2 regions of the Enterococcus massiliensis genome follow, and region 1 is predicted to be linked to the other one. Evidence: predicted binding sites of a transcription regulator. Region 1 holds the regulator's gene; the other holds the start of a gene.
The links. Region 1 encodes NrdR, which represses ribonucleotide reductase genes. Its sites were predicted from a motif close to ACACNATATATNGTGT; they were not measured.
Positions count from the first base shown of each region.

Region 2: nrdD (anaerobic ribonucleoside-triphosphate reductase) is a predicted target of NrdR. The motif match lies at 2,156-2,171, and genes of this name have one in related genera.

Region 1 is NZ_CVRN01000007.1:1,039,669-1,045,088, forward strand. It holds gene polA (DNA polymerase I) at 1-883, shown strand, start outside; gene mutM (DNA-formamidopyrimidine glycosylase) at 897-1,727, shown strand; gene coaE (dephospho-CoA kinase) at 1,730-2,320, shown strand; gene BN1875_RS12255 (hypothetical protein) at 2,407-2,733, shown strand; gene nrdR (transcriptional regulator NrdR) at 2,952-3,431, shown strand; gene BN1875_RS12265 (replication initiation and membrane attachment family protein) at 3,449-4,816, shown strand; gene dnaI (primosomal protein DnaI) at 4,816-5,420, shown strand, end outside.
Region 2 is NZ_CVRN01000007.1:714,275-719,694, reverse strand. It holds gene BN1875_RS10750 (FtsX-like permease family protein) at 1-1,237, opposite strand, end outside; gene BN1875_RS10745 (ABC transporter ATP-binding protein) at 1,227-1,994, opposite strand; gene nrdD (anaerobic ribonucleoside-triphosphate reductase) at 2,276-4,465, shown strand; gene nrdG (anaerobic ribonucleoside-triphosphate reductase activating protein) at 4,494-5,096, shown strand; gene dinB (DNA polymerase IV) at 5,149-5,420, opposite strand, start outside.

The DNA.
Region 1 (5,420 bases):
CCAGTCTACCTATGTGGAAGGCTTGCTGAAAGTGATTCAAGGCGACGAGAAAATTCATACCCGCTATGTGCAAACTTTGACTCAGACGGGGCGATTAAGTTCTGTAGATCCTAATTTGCAAAATATCCCGATTCGTTTAGAAGAAGGACGGAAGATTCGCCAAGCGTTTGTCCCTCGGAAAAAAGACTGGTTGATTTATTCTTCCGATTATTCACAAATCGAGTTGCGGGTATTGGCGCATATTTCCGATGACACTCATTTAAAAGAAGCGTTTATTGAAGGACAGGATATTCATGCCAGTACCGCGATGCGGGTTTTTGGGATCGAAAAAGCCGAAGACGTGACACCAAATATGCGACGTCAAGCCAAAGCTGTCAATTTTGGGATTGTTTATGGAATTTCTGATTATGGACTTTCACAAAATCTGGGAATTTCTCGAAAAGAAGCGCAACAATACATTGACACGTATTTTGAAAAATATCCTGGTGTGAAACAATACATGGAAGATATCGTTCGTGATGCAAAAGACAAGGGCTTTGTTGAAACCCTTTATCATCGCCGTCGATATTTGCCGGATATCAATGCTCGGAATTTTAATCTGCGCTCGTTTGCTGAACGGACTGCCATTAATACACCAATCCAAGGCAGTGCTGCCGATATTTTAAAAATTGCGATGATCGAATTAGATAAGCGAATGAAAAAAGAAAAACTTGAAGCAGTTATGCTGTTGCAAGTACACGATGAATTGGTATTTGAAGTACCGGAGACCGAGTTGGAGACTCTTGATCAGCTAGTCAAGGAAGTCATGGAGTCAGCAGTTGCGTTGAGTGTTCCGCTGATTACCGATAGCAGTTGGGGTACCACTTGGTACGATGCAAAATAGAAGGTGAAGAAAGTTGCCAGAATTACCAGAAGTAGAAACAGTTAGAAAAGGCTTAGTTCATTTAGTTAAAGGAAAAAGGATCGATAATGTAGACGTTCGTTGGACCAAAATCATCGAAGCCCCGGAAGTTCCCACGTTTCAAGAGCTAGTAAAGGGGCAGACGATTGAAGATATTCAGCGTCGCGGCAAATATTTGATTTTTAAATTAACAGATTTTGATTTGATTTCCCATTTACGGATGGAAGGAAAGTATGAATTTTTTGAATCGAATCCGATTGTGGATAAGCACACCCATGTGATTTTTCATTTTTCAGACGGAACACAATTACACTATCATGATGTTCGTAAATTTGGACGTATGGCGCTGGTGGGGAAAAATCAAAGTGAAACTTATAAAGGGATTCTACGATTAGGACCAGAACCTTTACCGGAAACGTTCACGTTGGCAGGTTTTACAGAACAACTAAAAAAATCCCATAAAGCGATCAAACCATTACTTTTGGATCAGCGATTGGTTACCGGTTTGGGAAATATTTATGTCGATGAAGCTTTGTGGCAAGCTAAAATCCATCCTGAACAGCCAGCAAATACATTGACGGATAAAGAAGTAAAAAAGTTGCGACAAGCAATCATTGAAGTTTTATCCAAAGCGGTTGCTGCTGGGGGCACAACGATTCGAACTTACTTGAACGCACTAGGGGAAGCAGGGAAATTTCAGCTTTCATTAAACGTTTATGGTCAAACTGGTAAGCCTTGTCCTCGATGTGGCACCCCAATCGTAAAGTTAAAAGTCGCTCAACGGGGTACGCATATTTGTCCAACCTGTCAGAAATTGAAGGTGTAGAAATGAAAAAAATTCTTGGTGTTACCGGTGGAATCGCCACTGGTAAAAGCACGGTAGTTGATATTTTTCGCGCCCATGGTTTTCCTATCATTGATGGTGATCTAATTGCACGGGAGGTCGTGGTTCCTAATAGTCCTGGTTTAGCAGCAATCGTCGGATCCTTTGGGAAGGAAATTCTTACTGAAGAAGGAACCTTGGATCGTAAAAAACTTGGAAGAATCGTTTTTCAAGAGGAAGAAAAATTGAACTTGTTGAATCAGGTATTAAATCCATTTATTCGCTCGGAAATTTTACGGCAATTACAGGAGGCGGAGGCACCCTTAGTTATCGCTGATATTCCGCTATTATTTGAAGGGCATTACGATCAATATGTGGATCAGGTCGCTGTTGTTTATCTTCCCGAGTCCTTGCAGGTCCAGCGTTTGATGGAACGGGATAACTTCTCTCAAGAGAGCGCCATGCAGCGTATCCGCAGTCAAATGCCTATCAACGAAAAAAGAAATCGGGCAGATATCGTATTTGATAATCAAGGAACCCGACAACAAACAAAAAAAATCGTTGAGGATTGGTTGAGTCAAAATCAATTCATTTGAGTCATTTCGTCAGTTTCGTTCAAAAATTTTGTTCATTTTACTGAATTTTGTTACACTTTAGATAGGAACAAAAGGAGGAAGGACGCATGGGAACGATCAAAGATGAAAAAGATAAATTGGTAGGCGGCGCAAAGGAAAAATTTGGCGAATTAACAAAGAATGAAGAACTTTCAGAAGAAGGAAAAAGTCAAAAAGAAGATGCCGAAAAAAATCTTGAGCAGCGAAAAAAAAGAATTGAAGAACTTGAAAATCTTCATGATGAAAAACAAGCGAACATTCAGGATGGTACCAAAGATCAAGTGGGTCGTGACCTGGAAGAACACGCTGTCCCAACAGAGGAAGACTTGAAAAATAAAGATCGTTTGGAAGAAGAACGCTTGAAACATTATACCGGAATTGAGGAAAAACTCTAAGTTTATCGAAAATCTTATTAGTCATTGACTAGTAAGATTTTTTTTAATCTGTCCAAAAAAATTGGTAAAAACTAAAAATTCTATCAAATCGATTGATTTCTGTGAAATTTCAAGTCAAACTCCCACCGTTGAAAGGATTTCATGTTATAATTAACCAAGAAATAAGTCGATAAATTGTAGACTTTAGCTAAAAATTTAAAGAATAATGAGGTGGAATCATGCGTTGTCCAAAATGTCACCATAACAGCTCCCGTGTTATTGATAGTCGTCAAACAGATGAAGGGCGAACCATTCGCCGCCGTAGAGAATGTGAAAACTGCGGGTTCCGTTTCACGACTTTTGAACGAATTGAAGCAGCACCCCTTTTAGTGATTAAGAAAAATGGCGAACGGGAAGAATTCAGCCGAGATAAAATTTTACGTGGATTGATCCGTTCGGCGGAAAAACGTCCAGTTGCAATGGAACAAATGGAAGAAATCGTCGACCATGTGGAAAATCGCGTCCGGAGTTTGGGCGTTAATGAAGTATCAACTAACTTGATTGGCGAATATGTCATGGAGGATCTCGTTGATGTGGACGAAATCGCCTATATTCGCTTTGCAAGTGTTTACCGTCAGTTTAAAGATATGTCTGTTTTTCTTAAGGAGTTACAGGATATCGTTGAAAAAGCGAAAGCTTCTGACCACAAAGAGGAGTAATTAAAGGAGGACTTTTTTTGGAAAGTGCCTGGTATGAAGTTCAGCCGAAAAATATTTATCAAGCAAAAAAAGCCTTGCCGCTGACACAAGACGGAGAAAAATCATTGGTTTATTTATACCAGCCAATCATCGGCGGCGATGCCATGAGTTTGTATTTTTGTCTGTTGGGGGATGCAACGGAAGAACAAGAATTGACTCATTTAGATTTGCTGAATGGCATGGATGTTGGTCTACCGCGTTTTTTTCAAGCAAGAAAGCAACTTGAAGGTATTGGTTTGTTGCGAAGCTATCAAAAAGACGATTCAGAATTTGGCAAGATGCTGTTGTATGAATTGTTTGAGCCCTTACATCCGCAAGCGTTTTTCAGAGAACAGTTAACGGCATTTTTATTGCTAAGCAAGGTGGGAGAACAGAAGTTTCAACAACTTATCCGTCGTTTCCGCCCAAAAATGATTTCTACGGAGGGCTATCAAGAAGTAACGCAGAAATTTACAGAGGTCTATTCTTGGACGGAAGCCGAATTTGGAAGACAGGAAACCACCTTGGATCATGTATCTGGAACATTTTCTACTTCAAATGAAAATCTGCCGCAACTTGATTCTTCCAAATTGGATTGGGCATTTTTGTTGGATTTATCTGAAAAAAAATTTATTGCTTCAGAGGCATTTACAAATGAATTAAAACAAAAATTGACCTTGTACCATGATTTATATGGCTATAATGAACTAAAATTAAGTGAATTACTGGGGCAGGCGGTTTCTCTTTCTGATGGGTCGATAAATGAAAAGACCCTAGAAAAGGCAGTTCTTGAAGATGCTCAGATTATTTATGCCAAAAATGCTACACCCATTGATCCTGAAAGCACGCCGCAAGTTCGTCGAATGAATACATTGAAGCAACAAGGCTATTCTGACAAGGACTTGGAGATGATTCAACAAAGTGAAGAATTAGCGCCAATGGAATACTTAACTGCTATCAAACAAGCAAAAAAAAGTTTTGTTGCAAAAAATGAAGAATGGCTGGTGCAGGATTTGGTGCAAAAATCGCCTTTACCAAATAGTGTGATTAATATTTTGATCAATTATTTGTTGGTTGTTCAAAATAAAAGTGCGCTGATTCCAGCGTTGGCGAATCAAATTGCGACGGATTGGTCTGAAAAAGGCATTCGTTCCCCAGAAGATGCTATCAAGCATGTGCGGGAACTTGCGAAAAATAAATTACAGAAAAAAGCAACCCCAGCTTATTCTCGTCAAGGACAAACAGTCAAAAAACGGGAAGAAATGCCGGATTGGTCTGCAAAAGCTACGGCGAGCGATCCAAAACGAAAAGCCGAGATTGATCGAATGATGAAAGAGTACTTCGATGATGGAGAAGGTGAAAACTAATGGAAGATGTTGGAAAAAATATCGATAAAATGCTGAATCGACGAAATTATCGTTCGCAATACAGCGAAATGATGGATTCTGTCCTGAAAGATCCCGATGTTACCGCATTTTTATCCGAGCATAAGGATAAATTGACCCCAGAAGACATTGAAAAAAGTTACGCAAAAATTTATGAATTCGTTCAAGAAAAACGAAAATTTGAAGTTAACGATCCCACAATGATTGCTCCCGGTTACGAGCCGCAGTTGACTCTGAATTTTCATTTTGTTGATGTGACTTATGTGCCGACACAAGCCTTGATTGAGCGGAGAAAAATAGAAGAAATCAAAAATCGCATCAGTACGATCGATATTCCTAAAGATATTCGGGATGCAACGATGAAAAGTTTCGATAAAACGGTGGAACGGGAAGAGGCGCTTTTTGAGACAATGCGCTTCATCCGCAGTTACGAAGAAAATCCGAAAACCTTTCATAAGGGGCTATATTTAGCGGGAGACTTTGGTGTTGGTAAAACGTATTTGTTGGGAGCAATGGCAAATGAGCTGGCCAAACGGGGCTTCACGTCCACGTTGGTTCATTTTCCGACCTTTACCTCACAAATCAA
Region 2 (5,420 bases), 330 kb from region 1:
TGGCGGTTTTCAACTGAATTTTTGGCAAGCTAGACTGAACGTTTCGAAATTCATTATAATTATCAATCGTCAGTAAATTAATGAGCTGTTGCTGCTGGGTTTGTTGGGTGTTCAAGACCTTCAAGCTCAAATAACTGCCGGTAGCCTTATACTGTAACAACGTCTCGTTCGTGATTTTTCCGTTATTTCCCTGAATCACCTGTTGCAAGGTTGGCAAACTTTCTTGTCGAACCTGAAAATCTGTCGGATTGCTGTTTCGAACCATTTGAGAATTTAATGCAATTAATGAAATTGTGGCACCAATGATCGCAATAGCAATCGCAGCAACAATCGTCGTTAACGAAAGGCTTCGCCAACTACGAAGCACGTGGACCCGACTGTTATTCAGCATGAACAAGGTCAATCCTTGGTAGCTTTTTTTTCGTTTTCGCAACAGATGAATCAGGCTTTTGATTGTAAAACGATAAAATAAATACGTTCCCACGACGCATAGCGTAAGAATCAGTAAAGGCAGCCAAAAAACGATCCACAAATCATGGGTTTTACCAATATAATCAAATAAAAGGTCATGAATAAAAAAGGCAAGAAAATAACCGCTGCCGATAAAAATCAGCCCCATACTGCCAAAAAGAATCGACCAGAAGGAAACCTTTGTTTGGGAGGAAGGAAAAGCCATCCCCTTTGAAAAAAGTTCTGCCAATTGTTTTTTTGATAAAATCCAAATATTTTGCAACGCCAGTACAAGATAAACAAATAGGAACACATTTGCTGTGAAAAGAATCGACGGAAAAGAGATAAAAAACTCACTGTCGATTTCTAAAGCCATGGCTTTGATTAAAATCATTGAGAAAAACTTTGACAAAATCACACCTAAAAGAATACCGATAACAAAGGAAACACTATTCAGTACAAACGTTTCCAATAGAAATTGCCCGACGATTCGCAACCGTTTCAACCCAAAAAGTTGATACAAGGCGATTTCTTTTCGTCGTTTCACGATAAAAAAGCGATTGGCACTTAGCATAAAGACTAATACAATCAGCAGCACTAAAAAATTTCCAAGATTCAGTATGCCTTCAATTTGAACGTCTTGACTGGTTCGTTTGATCAGGGCTGAATCATAGGTGATTGCCGAAAAAGAGTAAAAACTCATGACAGCCATTGTCATGCAAAGAAACGGAACCGCATAATTGCGGAATTGTTTCAAAAAACTGCGCCACGCCAATTTATAAAGCATGTCGCCGCCCTCCTCCACCAATAGTTGCCTGCATATCGATTACTTTGTCAAAAAATTCCTTTCGAGAACCACGGCGCACGACTTCCGCAAAAAACACACCGTCTTTGATGAATAAAATACGATTGCAATAACTGGCAGTGTACGGATCATGAGTCACCATCAAAATAGTTGCATCTTCTTTTAAATTGATCTCACTTAAATAGTTCAATAATTCACCTGCAGATTTTGAATCCAAGGCACCCGTCGGCTCATCGGCAAAAATTACTTCTGGATGAGTTGCCAAGGCTCGCGCCGCCGCTACCCGTTGCCTCTGCCCCACAGACAATTCTTCAGGGGATCGTTTCAAAAGCATTTGAATCCCCAATAATTCCGTCACATGCGCCACCCGCTGCTCCATTTCAGTCAGTGGCAAACGATCAATGGCTAAAGGCAGGAGAATATTGTCCCGCACATTTAATGTTTCTAATAAATTAAATTCCTGAAAAATAAAACCGATTTTTTTTCGGCGGAAATCACTTAATTCTGTTTCACTCATTTTTGTTACATCTTGCCCCGCGATATGAACCGTTCCAAATGTCGGCAGTGCAATCGAAGACAAAATATTCATTAGCGTGGTTTTTCCCGCACCGCTAGGACCCATAATCCCCACGAATTCCCCTTTATCCACTGTAAAGGACAAATTATCCAACACTTTCGTCTGATTAAAACGATTCCCATAGGTCTTGCTTAAATGTTTGACATCAATAATCGTTTTCATCCGCGTCACTCCCTTCATAATTCATGGTAGCATAATTTCTAGTAGTTTCACGACTTTAGGTTACGAAATTTGATAGAAAATTTTTTATTCATTTTACCGTAAATTTATAAATCCTAAAAGCCTATGTTCATCAGCTTTCATACTTTTTCAACGAAAATTATACACTATATATTGTGTTGGTTTTTCTTATGAAACATTTTTACCCACTATATCTAGTTGCAGGATTTGTTCAATTCCATTATGATAATTAGTGAACAATCGTTTTAAAGGAGTGGAGCCCAATGATGAAAATCAGCAAAACCGTGGAGACGACACAACGTCATCCGCAATTAAGCAGTATGAAAATCGTAAAACGCGACGGCCGCCTCGTTGATTTTGATGACCAAAAAATTTATGATGCACTGGTAAAAGCCAAAACACAGGTCAGCGGCGAACTATCTCCGTTAGATCATGAACGAATTTTAGAAATCGTTGAACGCGTGGACCAAGAAATTGCCGAACGTTTCACAAACAATGTTAAAATCTATGAAATCCAAAATATCGTTGAACACACACTTTTAGAAAAAAACGAATATGCTTTGGCGGAACACTACATCAATTATCGAACTCGCCGCGACTTTTCCCGCAGTAAAGCGACAGATATTAATTTTACTATCGGTAAGCTAATCAACAAAGATCAGTCAGTAGTCAATGAAAACGCCAATAAGGACAGCGATGTCTTCAATACACAACGAGACCTGACTGCCGGGATCGTCGGGAAATCCATCGGGTTAAAGATGCTTCCTCCTCATGTGGCAAATGCCCACCAAAAAGGGGACATCCATTACCATGATCTGGATTACCATCCTTATACCCCAATGACCAATTGCTGTTTAATCGATTTTAAAGGCATGCTGAACAATGGGTTTAAAATCGGTAACGCCGAGGTGGAATCACCAAAATCTATTCAAACGGCAACTGCACAGATTTCTCAAATCATCGCAAATGTTGCTTCCAGTCAATACGGCGGCTGTTCCTGTGACCGTACCGATGAATTGTTGGCTCCTTTTGCTGAATTAAATTATCAAAAGCATTTGCAAGATGCCAAAGACTGGATTGAAGACACCTCTCGTCAAGAAGAATTTGCCAAAACAAAGACTCGCAAAGATATTTTTGATGCCATGCAAAGTTTAGAGTATGAAATCAATACCCTGTTTACCTCTAACGGACAAACACCCTTTACCTCCCTAGGTTTTGGGTTAGGAACTTCTTGGTTTGAACGGGAAATTCAAAAAGCAATTCTGCAAAATCGAATCAATGGATTAGGCAGCGAAAAACGGACTGCCATCTTTCCAAAATTGATTTTTTCAATGAAGCGGGGCGTCAATGCTAATCCAAACGATCCAAATTACGATATCAAGCAACTAGCTTTGGAATGTGCCACCAAACGGATGTATCCGGATATTTTGAATTACGAAAAGCTGATCGAACTGACCGGCAGCTTTAAAGTACCAATGGGGTGTCGTTCTTTCTTGCAAGGCTGGAAGGATGAAAACGGCGAAGAAATTAATGTAGGGCGAATGAATTTAGGCGTTGTCACTTTGAACCTGCCGCGAATTGCAATGGAAGCCCAAGGCGATCAAGACAAATTCTGGCAAATTCTGGAAGAACGTTTAGGTATTGTAAAAGATGCCTTGGTTTATCGTGTGGAGCGCTGTAAAGAAGCAGCACCGGCGAATGCCCCCATCCTATATATGTATGGTGCTTTTGGCAAACGTTTAGGTCGAAAAGATTCCGTCAACGAATTATTCAAAAATAAACGTGCCACGGTTTCTTTGGGCTATATCGGTCTTTACGAAGTGGCTTCTGCCTTCTTTGGCGGCGAATGGGAAAATAATCCTGAAGCAAAAGAATTCACTCTTTCAATTCTTAAAGAATTAAAAGCCCATGCAGATAACTGGGGAAATGAATATGGCTATCACTTCAGCGTATATTCCACCCCAAGTGAAAGCCTAACGGATCGTTTTTGCCGTTTGGATACAGAAAAATTTGGATTGGTTGAAAATATTACCGACAAAGAATATTACACAAATAGTTTTCATTATGATGTCCGTAAAAATCCAACTCCCTTTGAAAAACTTGATTTCGAAAAAGATTACACGAAATATTGTTCCGGCGGCTTTATTCATTATTGTGAATATCCTGTCTTGCAACAAAATCCGAAAGCATTGGAAGCAGTTTGGGATTATTCCTACGATCGCATCGGCTATCTTGGAACAAATACGCCAATCGATCATTGTTACGAATGCGGCTTCGAAGGAGATTTTACACCAACTGAACGAGGCTTTGAATGCCCACAATGCGGCAACCATGATCCCAAAACCTGTGATGTGGTCAAACGTACTTGCGGCTATCTAGGAAACCCCCAAGCCCGTCCTATGGTTCATGGTCGTCACAAAGAAATTTCCTCACGGGTCAAACACATGAAATAATCAATCAAGCAAAAAAAGGAAGTTTTTCATGAATAATCCGAAACCTAAAGAGTGGCAAGCAGCCGATTATAGTCAAAATTATGTGGCAGACTATAAGGCCTTTAATTTTGTTGACGGAGAAGGTGTTCGCAACAGTTTGTACGTCAGCGGCTGTTTGTTTGCCTGTGAAGGCTGTTTTAACAAAGCCGTGCAAAATTTCCGTTACGGTGTCCCTTTCTCCCAAGAATTGGAAGAGCGGATCATTACCGATCTAGGGCATGATTACGTACAGGGATTGACCTTGTTAGGGGGAGAACCCTTTTTAAATACTGCTGTCTGTTTACAAGTAGTCAAACGGGTGCGGAAAGAATTTGGTTCAACAAAAGATATTTGGAGCTGGTCAGGCTATACCTTTGAAGAATTACTGGCAGAGACCGACGACAAGTTGGAATTGCTAGGAGCCATCGATATCTTGGTAGACGGCCGTTTTGAACTGGCCAAACGGGATTTGAATCTTCAATTTCGCGGTAGCAGTAATCAACGGATTATTGACGTGCAAAAATCGTTAGCTGCCGGAAAAGCCATCATCTGGGATAAATGTACCGACGCTGAAAAAAGCTACGAGCAGGTCAAGCGTCGCAAGTTGATCTAACAAAAAAAAGTATCGTCAAACATGGATTTCTGATCCATTGTTTGGCGATACTTTATTCTTTTTCTCCCCAGAGAGGCAATCGGATATTTTCATAGGTTAAAGGATCAAGATTGGTGACGGTGATTCCTAAGAGACGAATTCCTTTTTCCAATCCAAGAATTTCTTCCCAAATCAAACTTGCTTGTGAAAAAATAGCTTCTTTTTTATTAACGTAGGTTGGCAGCGTTACACGCTTTGTAATCGTGGTGTAATCCGCATAGCGGACTTTTAAAACAACTGTCTTTCCATGTTTTTGAACCCGTTTAAGAGAAAACTCCACCTTCT